2 regions of the Thalassotalea euphylliae genome follow, and region 2 is predicted to be linked to the other one. Evidence: predicted binding sites of a transcription regulator. Region 2 holds the regulator's gene; the other holds the start of a gene.

Region 1 (4,503 bases), 1.1 Mb from region 2:
GGTTCACTGCGCGTTCATATTGAAGCCCTACTAACCACAGGATTAGCAAACTCGCCAATGCATGGCGCGCAAATTCGCGTTAGTACTGGTAACTTTGTGATTGCTCGCCCGATTGGTGTCAAAGAGGGGGTGGATTATCAGCACACGGGGCTTGTGCGCCGTATTGATACCGAAGCCATTAATCGCCAATTAGACTATGGCTCAATTGTCTTGCTTTCACCTGTTGGTTATTCCACCACAGGTGAAGTGTTTAACTTGGCGCTGGAAGATGTTGCTACACAAACGGCGATTTCATTAGGGGCGGATAAGCTGATTACTTTTACCGAAGATGATGGCTTACTGGATACTGATGGTTCGCTGATTCGTAGTTGTAGTGTCGGTAAAGTCAAAGAGTTATTGGATGCTTATGGTAAGCAAGAAGTGGATCATGTGCGCCAGTTATTGCTACGTGCCATCATTCAAAGTGGTGAAAACGGCGTAGAACGTTGTCACTGTGTGTCGTATCAAAGTGATACTGCGCTGCTGCAAGAGCTGTTTACCCGTGATGGCGCAGGCACCTTGATTGCCAAAGATCATAAAGAGCATATTGCTACCGCCTCAATTGATGATGTTGGCGGTATTTTAGAGCTAATTCAGCCACTTGAAGAAGAGGGCGTACTCGTACGCCGCTCGCGCAAGCTACTAGAAACAGAAATTGATCGCTTTATCGTCTTGAAAAAAGAAGAAGTGATTATTGCCTGTGCCGCGCTATATCCCTACCCAGAAGCTAAAGCGGGTGAATTAGCCTGTGTGGTCATTCACCCAGATTACCGCAAAGGTAATAGAGGCGAGCGACTGATCGCTGCTGTTGAGGCCTTTGCCAAGCGTCAAAAACTAGAGCAGTTGTTTGTACTTACTACTGTAAGTGGTCATTGGTTTAGAGAGCAGGGGTTTATTGAAACCAGTATTGATGAATTACCGGAAGAGAAAAAGCAGATGTACAACTACCAACGTAAGTCTAAGGTGTTGGTAAAAGGCATTGCGTAACACGTTCCCTTAGCGCGTTTATACTTTGCCCAAGTGAGACTTTCGGTAAAGTAAGTAAACTTAACGTGGTGACAATTTAATAGGGCTGCTTTGCGCAGCCTTTTTCATTTCTAAATGCATACCTTTTAGGCACTATATTTGCTATACAAGCGATGTTGCTTTTCAGCGTCAATTCTAATTAAAAGTGCTAACTAAAAGCAGCGATAAGTGTCATTAAGTGCGAACAAAGATAGTGGTATTGTGCGTTGTGGTCTATGACAGCCCCTCATAAATTTACTGTACCCATGATTCTGCGCTTAATTGAGCTTCTTATAACGATGGAAAATTTAATAAGCAGTTAAGGTAGGATTTCCTTATGAATAAATTTACTAAGTTAGCGCTTCCCCTTGTTTTTTCTACAATTGTGACAACGGCAAATGCTGGACTTATCTCTGGAACACATGAGTTTAAAAACGATTTTGGTCAAGCTCAACAAGTTGAGCTACAAGACTTAGAGTGGTTATCACTTGATAGCACCTTTGGTATTGCGCGTTTGGATATTGAAAACCAATCGTGGACTGATAACAACGGTGCTATTTGGCAAGCTGATGACTGGCGTTTTGCAACGCGTCAAGAAACCAACACTCTATTGAATTCACTGTCAGGTGGATTAGTCGATGGGTACAGTGTGAGCAACTTCTATGGCGCCACTTGGTTTGCTGAAAATTTTGGTACTAAATCAATATTCAGTAATAACTTTAATGATGCACAAATAGCCTGGTTTAACTATGGTGCAACGAACGCCTGTAGTGATGATTCTGCTCGCACGTGTCAAGGGCAGATCAGAGCCTATGCTGATGCCAAAGATCCCTCTAGCACAGTAGGTCTTCCAGCCAGCCAAAACATTCTAACGGGCAATATTTTTAGCTCTATTTTTGACCCGCTAAACCACGCTGGTGTTGGCTATATCGCTGAAAATGATGGCGCTGAATTTGGTCTTAGAAGCAGTGCAACAACAAGTATAATTAGTGAAAGACATTTCGCTGTTGCCAACTTACTCGTTAGAAATGCACCTGTCGATGTACCTGAGCCTGCCCCGATAGGTCTATTAGCGAGTGCATTAATAGGATTAGGAATTATGCGTAAACGAAGCGTTCAAAAATAACTTTCTAATGCTAGTTTTATAATTGATGTAAGCCGAATAGAGCAATCTATTCGGCTTTTTTAATGTCAAAATTCTTAGTGATTCAATTATATTGGATAAGGAATAGCAGGTAGATTTGGCGTCGCTAATGACCACAAAAACTACCAATATAAACGGCTACAGATACTGGTTATCTAGTCTCCGCGATTGCTTATCCATACTGTTTGATAAGGCGCTAACTCTATCGCTTGAGTGAGATCATCAAAATTTTGCCCTGAAATTAAGTCCACCCAATGTTCAGTAATAATCAAGTTCAGTTCTGAAATAGGTAATTCTTGTGTCTGATCGGTCACATTGGTTATGCAGAAGATGCTTTGTCGACGATCTTGGCTTTGACGCCAAAAACCAAATAAGTTGAGCCCTAAATGCAGCGTAAACTGCGTCGCATTAGGATGAAACGCCTTTTGTGCGGTGCGAATATCAATTAGCGTCAGCATTTGTTTTAGTACATTGGCATGCGGATTTGTTTCATCGGCGAGTTGTTGTTCTAACGCCTCATAATTCCAACGGTGGCGATTAATGGCGCGATTATGATGGGTGTTCTTTAGTTTCTCATAATCGTTGCGCGTGCCAAGTAAACTGTGAATATAAATACCTGGAATACCTTCTAAACCAAGCATAATTATATGCGCACAAATAAAGCGCTGCATGCCCCACTTATCAGGGCCATTAACTGTGCCTTGCAGAGCGTCAAACAAAGAAATATTCATCTCATAGGCTTTCTGTTCGCCCGATTCACTGGTGCGCCATGAAATGGCACCACCAAAGTTCTTCATAGTATTGATCAGCAATGATATTTCTTGATCGCTCAATAAGCCTTCCGCGGGTCTTAAGCCGATGCCGTCGTGTGAAGCGATAAAGTTGAAGTAAGTAGTGCCATCTTGCGCGGGTGGCATACTCATTAACCAACGCTTTAAGTACAAGCAGTTGCCTGTGATCAGGGTATTAATCAAGAGTGGTGGCAATGAGAAATTGTAGATGCAGTGGGCTTCGTTAGCATTGCCAAAATAGGTCAGATTTTGGGTATTTGGGATGTTGGTTTCGGTAATAATTACCGCATCGGGTTGCGCATGCTCGATTAGCGTACGCAGTAAACGCACGACCTCATGGGTTTGCGGTAAATTAATCGAAGGTGTGCCTGCAATTTTCCATAAAAAGGCAACGGCATCCATACGAAATATACGTACACCATTGTCTAAATACAGGCGAATAATTTTAACGAATTGGCTAAGAACTTCAGGATTGCGAAAATCTAAATCCACTTGATCGTGACTAAAGGTACACCAAACATATTGTTCACCTTTGGCAGTTTCCGTTTTGCGTAACAATTGGGAAGTACGCGGGCGAACTACCTGACTTAGCTCGTCATGCGGAGAAGCAGTAAAGAAGTAATCATGACCTTGTCCTTCACCTTTGACAAAGTTGTCAAACCACAAACTGCGTGACGAACAATGGTTAATTACCAAGTCTGACATTAACCGCTTTTTATTGGCAATTGCGGTGATATCTCCCCAGTCACCTAATGCTTCGTTGACTGATGAGTAGTCAATGACAGAAAAGCCATCATCGGAGCTGTAAGGGAAAAATGGCAAAATATGAATGCTATTGATGTGATCTTGTAGGTAATTGTCAGCAAAATGTTGCAATGTCACCAATGGCTTTTCATTTTCTTTTAGTAATGAGTCACCATAGGTGATCATCACTACATCTTGTTCAGACCAATGGTTAGAGTAGGGAGCCGGCGGCTCATCTTGCTCGCTCAAGCGCATGGTTTGAATAAGACTAAAGGCTAGCGATTGATAACTGATATCGAGCTCAACATCAGCGTAAATTACTGCTAGTTGCTGCGTTAGCTTGTTAGTTAACACCTCCAATGTGCTGTTGGTACACTCTGCCATTTTATTGCCTACTTTTTACTAAACTAAGAACTGAACTACTCACTGAATTAAGCATTGAGCTAAGCACGAATAAAGCCCATTATTTTGGGATAAATTCTAAATTGTCTTGCTCTACCGCTTCTTTGAGCTCATTTAAAATATTGGGTTCTGCGCTGATCACACGGTTCCACGTTGGAATAAATGGCGTTTCCATTGGGTTCTCAAGGAAGGTTTGGCCAGCATTCATAATGTTTTTCGCGAACATCTCTACTGCCGCCTCTTCATTGTGAATATCTAGTGATAAACCGTTCATTAGCGCATCGTGGCGATAAGTTTCTACGTAGTCGAGCGCAATACGGAAGTAGGTTGCTTTGATTGAGCGGAACGTTTCAGTGCTAAAAGTATGACCTTGAGTAG
Region 2 (4,503 bases):
GTTATTAGTAATTAGCGATTTGCGCTGCTTAGCTTACGTTGGTGCTTCGCTCAGCTTGCCTTAGTAATATGGCTCAGTGGTGAGCACAATGCTTGTTAAGTACTTTTTATCTCAATATCGCGATGACGCGATTGCACATCTTCACGCTCTTTGCGGAAGTTTCCAGCAAGTAATTCAGCAATATAGACTGAACGATGCTTACCACCAGTACAACCAATCGCTATTGTCACATAACTACGGTTATTTCGCTCTAGGTGCGGCAACCAAGTCATTAAAAAACTATTAATTTGCCAAACAAACTTAGTGACAATCGGCTGGCTAGCGAGAAAGTCACGGACGGGTTGGTCTAAGCCAGTTTGCGATTTTAACTCTTTGTCCCAGAACGGATTAGGGAGGAATCGTGCATCAAACACGTAATCAGCATCAGCAGGAATACCGTGTTTAAAGCCAAAGGATTCAAACACTAGCACCATAGCCCCTGTTTTCTTACCAAGTATGCGTTCACGTACGAGATCGGCTAACTGGTGCGGCGATAGCTGGCTAGTATTCATATATAAGTCAGCGCGAGTTGAAACAGGCTCAAGCAGTTTTTTCTCTAATTCTAATGCTTGGTCAAGTGCGATATTTTGTCTGATCAGCGGGTGCAAACGGCGTGTTTCGCTAAAACGACGGATTAGGTCGTTGTCGTTAGCATCAAGGTACAGAATGGTCAGCTCTACGGCAGCAGGCAGATAATCTAGAATCTCATGAACGTCTTTGGGCTCAGCCGGCAAATTACGAACATCGAGCGATACACCAACGTTTTCGTATTCGTTGATTACTGTATGGGTAAGCGCAGGTAGTAAGTTAACTGGAATATTATCAACGCAGTAATATCCTAAATCTTCCAGAACTCTGAGCGCAACAGATTTGCCAGAGCCTGAACGACCACTGACGATAATAAGTTTCATAGTGTGCTTACCGTTATTCCGCTTGGTTAATCAACTCGTAAAGTTCATGATTACTAGTACATTTACGAATTTTTTTATTGATTTGTTTGTTGCTAAGCAGCTTAGCAATACTTTGCAGCGTGGATAAGTGATCTTTACAACAGTCTTCAGGCACAAATAACGCCACGAAGATATCAACAGCGCGGTTATCAATCGCATCAAACGCCACTGGCTGTTCAGTGGTCATCAGTACTGCCACAACTTGATTCGTGCCAGTAAGGCGACCGTGTGGTATTGCAATACCATTGCCAATGCCTGTGCTGCCCATTTTTTCACGAGCCAGCAAACTTTGCAGCAATTCAAATGTTGAGTGTTCAGGGATGTGACTAGTTGCAATACTGCAAATTTGCTCGAGGATTTTCTTTTTGCTTGACAGTGGGACTGCACAGGATGTGCAGTCCTCGGTTAGTATATCTTGCAGCTTCATAGTTTAATGCTGAGTAATTTTTCCTTTGTATTTAAGGATTTGGCGGTCAAGTTTATCAATGAGCGAGTCAATTGATGCGTACATGTCTTGATTTTGTGCTGAGGCGTGAACCTCTGTGCCGTTGAGGTGAACTGTCGCCTCGGCTTTTTGGTTTAATTTTTCTACGGTAAGAACGACGTATACATTGTTGATGTGATCGAAATGTCGCTCCAGCTTTGCAAACTTAGTGTTAACGAAATCGCGTAATGAATCTGTCACTTCTACGTGGTGGCCTGATAAATTAATTTGCATAAGCTTTATTCCTCATTGCTTGAATACTTAAAGTAGACTTTTTCTTTGATTTGACGGTGGAATAGATAAGGACTCTCGGTACTTAGCTATTGTCCGTCGCGCAACATTAATCCCTTGCTCTGCTAATAGTTCCGCCATTTTGCTATCACTTAATGGTTTCGATGGAGTTTCTGCTGAGACAAGCTTTTTAATTAATGCTCTGATAGCAGTAGATGAACATTCCCCTCCATTTTCCGTACTAACATGACTAGAAAAGAAGTATTTTAATTCGAAAATACCTCTAGGCGTGTGCATGAATTTTTGCGTGGTTACACGCGATATGGTTGACTCATGCATATCAACCGCTTCTGCGATGTCGTTTAACACCATCGGGCGCATCGCTTCTGGCCCGTATTCGAAAAAGCCTTGCTGACGCTGAACAATACAGTTTGACACTTTTAGTAGCGTTTCGTTGCGGCTTTCTAAACTTTTAATAAACCATTTGGCTTCTTGCAGGTTTGAACGGATAAACTGATTATCGTCCGATGACTTCATACTTTTGGTCATCGCTGCGTATTGCTGGTTAATTGATAATCTTGGTGCTGTACTTGGATTAAGCTCAACCACCCAGCGACCATTTTTCTTTTCCACAGAAACATCTGGGATAACGTACTGATCATCACCTTGCACTACCGCATCACCAGGTCTTGGGTTTAACGACTGGATCAGGCGCAGTGCCTCGCGCAGCTGGTCTTCCTTGAGCTTGGTTTTTCGCATTATTTGACGATAGTCACGATTACCCAATAAATCAATGTGCTCGCTAATGATCAGCTTACTTTCTGCTAAATACGGTGTGTCGTTATCGAACTGATTCAATTGAATCAATAAACATTCAGGAATAGAGCGCGCTGCGACCCCAATAGGATCGAACATATTAATACGCTTTAATACCGCTTCAACTTCATCAAGTTCAACTTCTTCAAGACCTAGACTTTCCAAAATATCTTCGGCAGAAACGGTTAGGTAACCAGCATCGTCAACGGCATCGATAATTGCCATAGCAATGGCTTCATCGGTTTCACTAAAGGGTGTTAGCTCCATTTGCCAGTGCAAGTGGTCTTGAATAGAATCGGTGGTTTCACCTTGATAAACGTAGTCATCACTGCCTGCAGTGCCAATGCCTGAGCTACTTACACCTGCACTAAATGACTCATCCCAAGTGGTATCAATACTCAACTCTTCTGGAATGTCATTTTTTTCCATCGCCTCAGTAGTGCTGACCTCATCAGCGGTAGGCATAGCATCTTCAGAACCATCTGTTGTCACCTGCTCGGTCGTTGCCGTAGCAGAATAAGCATCGTCTATAGACTCGCTGTCATTACTTTCCGATGAGGCACTCGCCGACTCATCCACTTCAAGCAGTGGATTGCTCTCCAGCGCTTCTTGAATCTCTTGTTGAAGGTCTAATGTTGATAATTGTAGTAACTTGATAGCCTGCTGAAGTTGCGGCGTCATCGTAAGTTGCTGACCAATTTTTAACTGCAATGATGGACGCATTTAAGTCTAACGGTTTCCTTTTGTTGTATTCTTTTATTCAAGTAAAACGCTAATGATTTAACTATAGCGTGAATTGCTCACCTAGGTATACATCTCTTACTTGCTGATTCGCCAAAATTTGTTCTGAATCACCTTCAGCGATTAATTCTCCGTGACTAACGATATATGCATGCTCACACACATCAAGTGTTTCGCGGACATTGTGGTCAGTGATCAAAACGCCAATGCCACGCTGCTTTAAATGCAAAATAATCTTTTTAATATCACCAACTGAAATTGGGTCTACACCAGCAAAAGGTTCATCTAGCAAAATAAACAATGGGTCGGCCGCTAGCGCTCTGGCGATCTCGACACGACGACGTTCACCACCCGATAAACTCATGCCCGTATTATCTCTTATATGGCCGATATTGAATTCTTCAATAAGCAATTCAAGTTTTTCTTCACGCTCAACTTCCGTTAAGTCTTTGCGTGTTTGCAAGATCGCCATGATGTTTTGATAAACCGTCAGTTTGCGAAAAATAGACGCTTCTTGCGGCAAATAGCCAATACCGCGACGCGCGCGCTCATGCATAGGCAACAAAGTTAAATCATCTGCCCCTAAAGTGATTTCACCGCTATCGTTCGGCACTAAGCCAACAATCATATAAAACGACGTGGTTTTACCCGCACCATTAGGGCCAAGTAAACCCACAATTTGTCCAGTACTGACCGACAAGCTGACATTTTTAACAACCTGTCGACCTTTATAAGCTTTTGCTAAGCCAGACGCGGTAAGTGTTACTTCTTGTGTCATCGGCTATTTATCACTTTTTGCTTTAGGTTTTAAAATAGTGGTTACCGACTGGTTACTGCCACCTTCGGCTTCCAATTGCTCGGTTAGCGTGTTGTACACGATTTTTTCACCACTAACCTCACTACCTGCTTGCGTCAGCAATGCATTGCCCGAGATGGTGATAGTGAAAGTTAAAGGCTCATATTTAATTTCGTTGGCTTGCAAACGAATCTTACTGCCATCTTCAAGCAGTTGTTCAAATGTTGCAGGTTGCCCTTTAGCCACATAGGTTTGTACGTCTTGATCTTTTTGACTAAAAACTTGCACGAGGTCAGCTTTAATTTTCAATGAACCTTGTGAAATCACTACATCATCTAAGTAGCTGGCAATTTTGTTCTTTAAGTCACCTGCTTGACGCCCTGCCGAGATATGAATTTCTTGCTCAAGGTCAATTTTTGCAGCAAGTGCCGGAGTGCTGATCACAC

The links. Region 2 encodes sigma-54, which starts transcription at its own class of promoters, with help from an activator protein. Its sites were predicted from a motif close to GTTGGCACGNNNNTNGNNT; they were not measured.
Region 1: the regulator sigma-54 is predicted to act here: its motif matches at 1,152-1,170, upstream of DXX94_RS12820 (PEP-CTERM sorting domain-containing protein).

The regions. Positions count from the first base shown of each region.
Region 1 covers NZ_QUOT01000001.1:2,899,884-2,904,386, forward strand. The annotation lists gene argA (amino-acid N-acetyltransferase) at 1-1,026, shown strand, start outside; gene DXX94_RS12820 (PEP-CTERM sorting domain-containing protein) at 1,382-2,170, shown strand; gene DXX94_RS12825 (sugar phosphorylase) at 2,344-4,107, opposite strand; gene DXX94_RS12830 (glycosyl transferase) at 4,187-4,503, opposite strand, start outside.
Region 2 covers NZ_QUOT01000001.1:1,758,674-1,763,176, forward strand. The annotation lists gene rapZ (RNase adapter RapZ) at 96-950, opposite strand; gene ptsN (PTS IIA-like nitrogen regulatory protein PtsN) at 964-1,416, opposite strand; gene hpf (ribosome hibernation promoting factor) at 1,420-1,707, opposite strand; gene DXX94_RS07920 (RNA polymerase factor sigma-54) at 1,735-3,243, opposite strand; gene lptB (LPS export ABC transporter ATP-binding protein) at 3,305-4,039, opposite strand; gene lptA (lipopolysaccharide transport periplasmic protein LptA) at 4,043-4,503, opposite strand, start outside.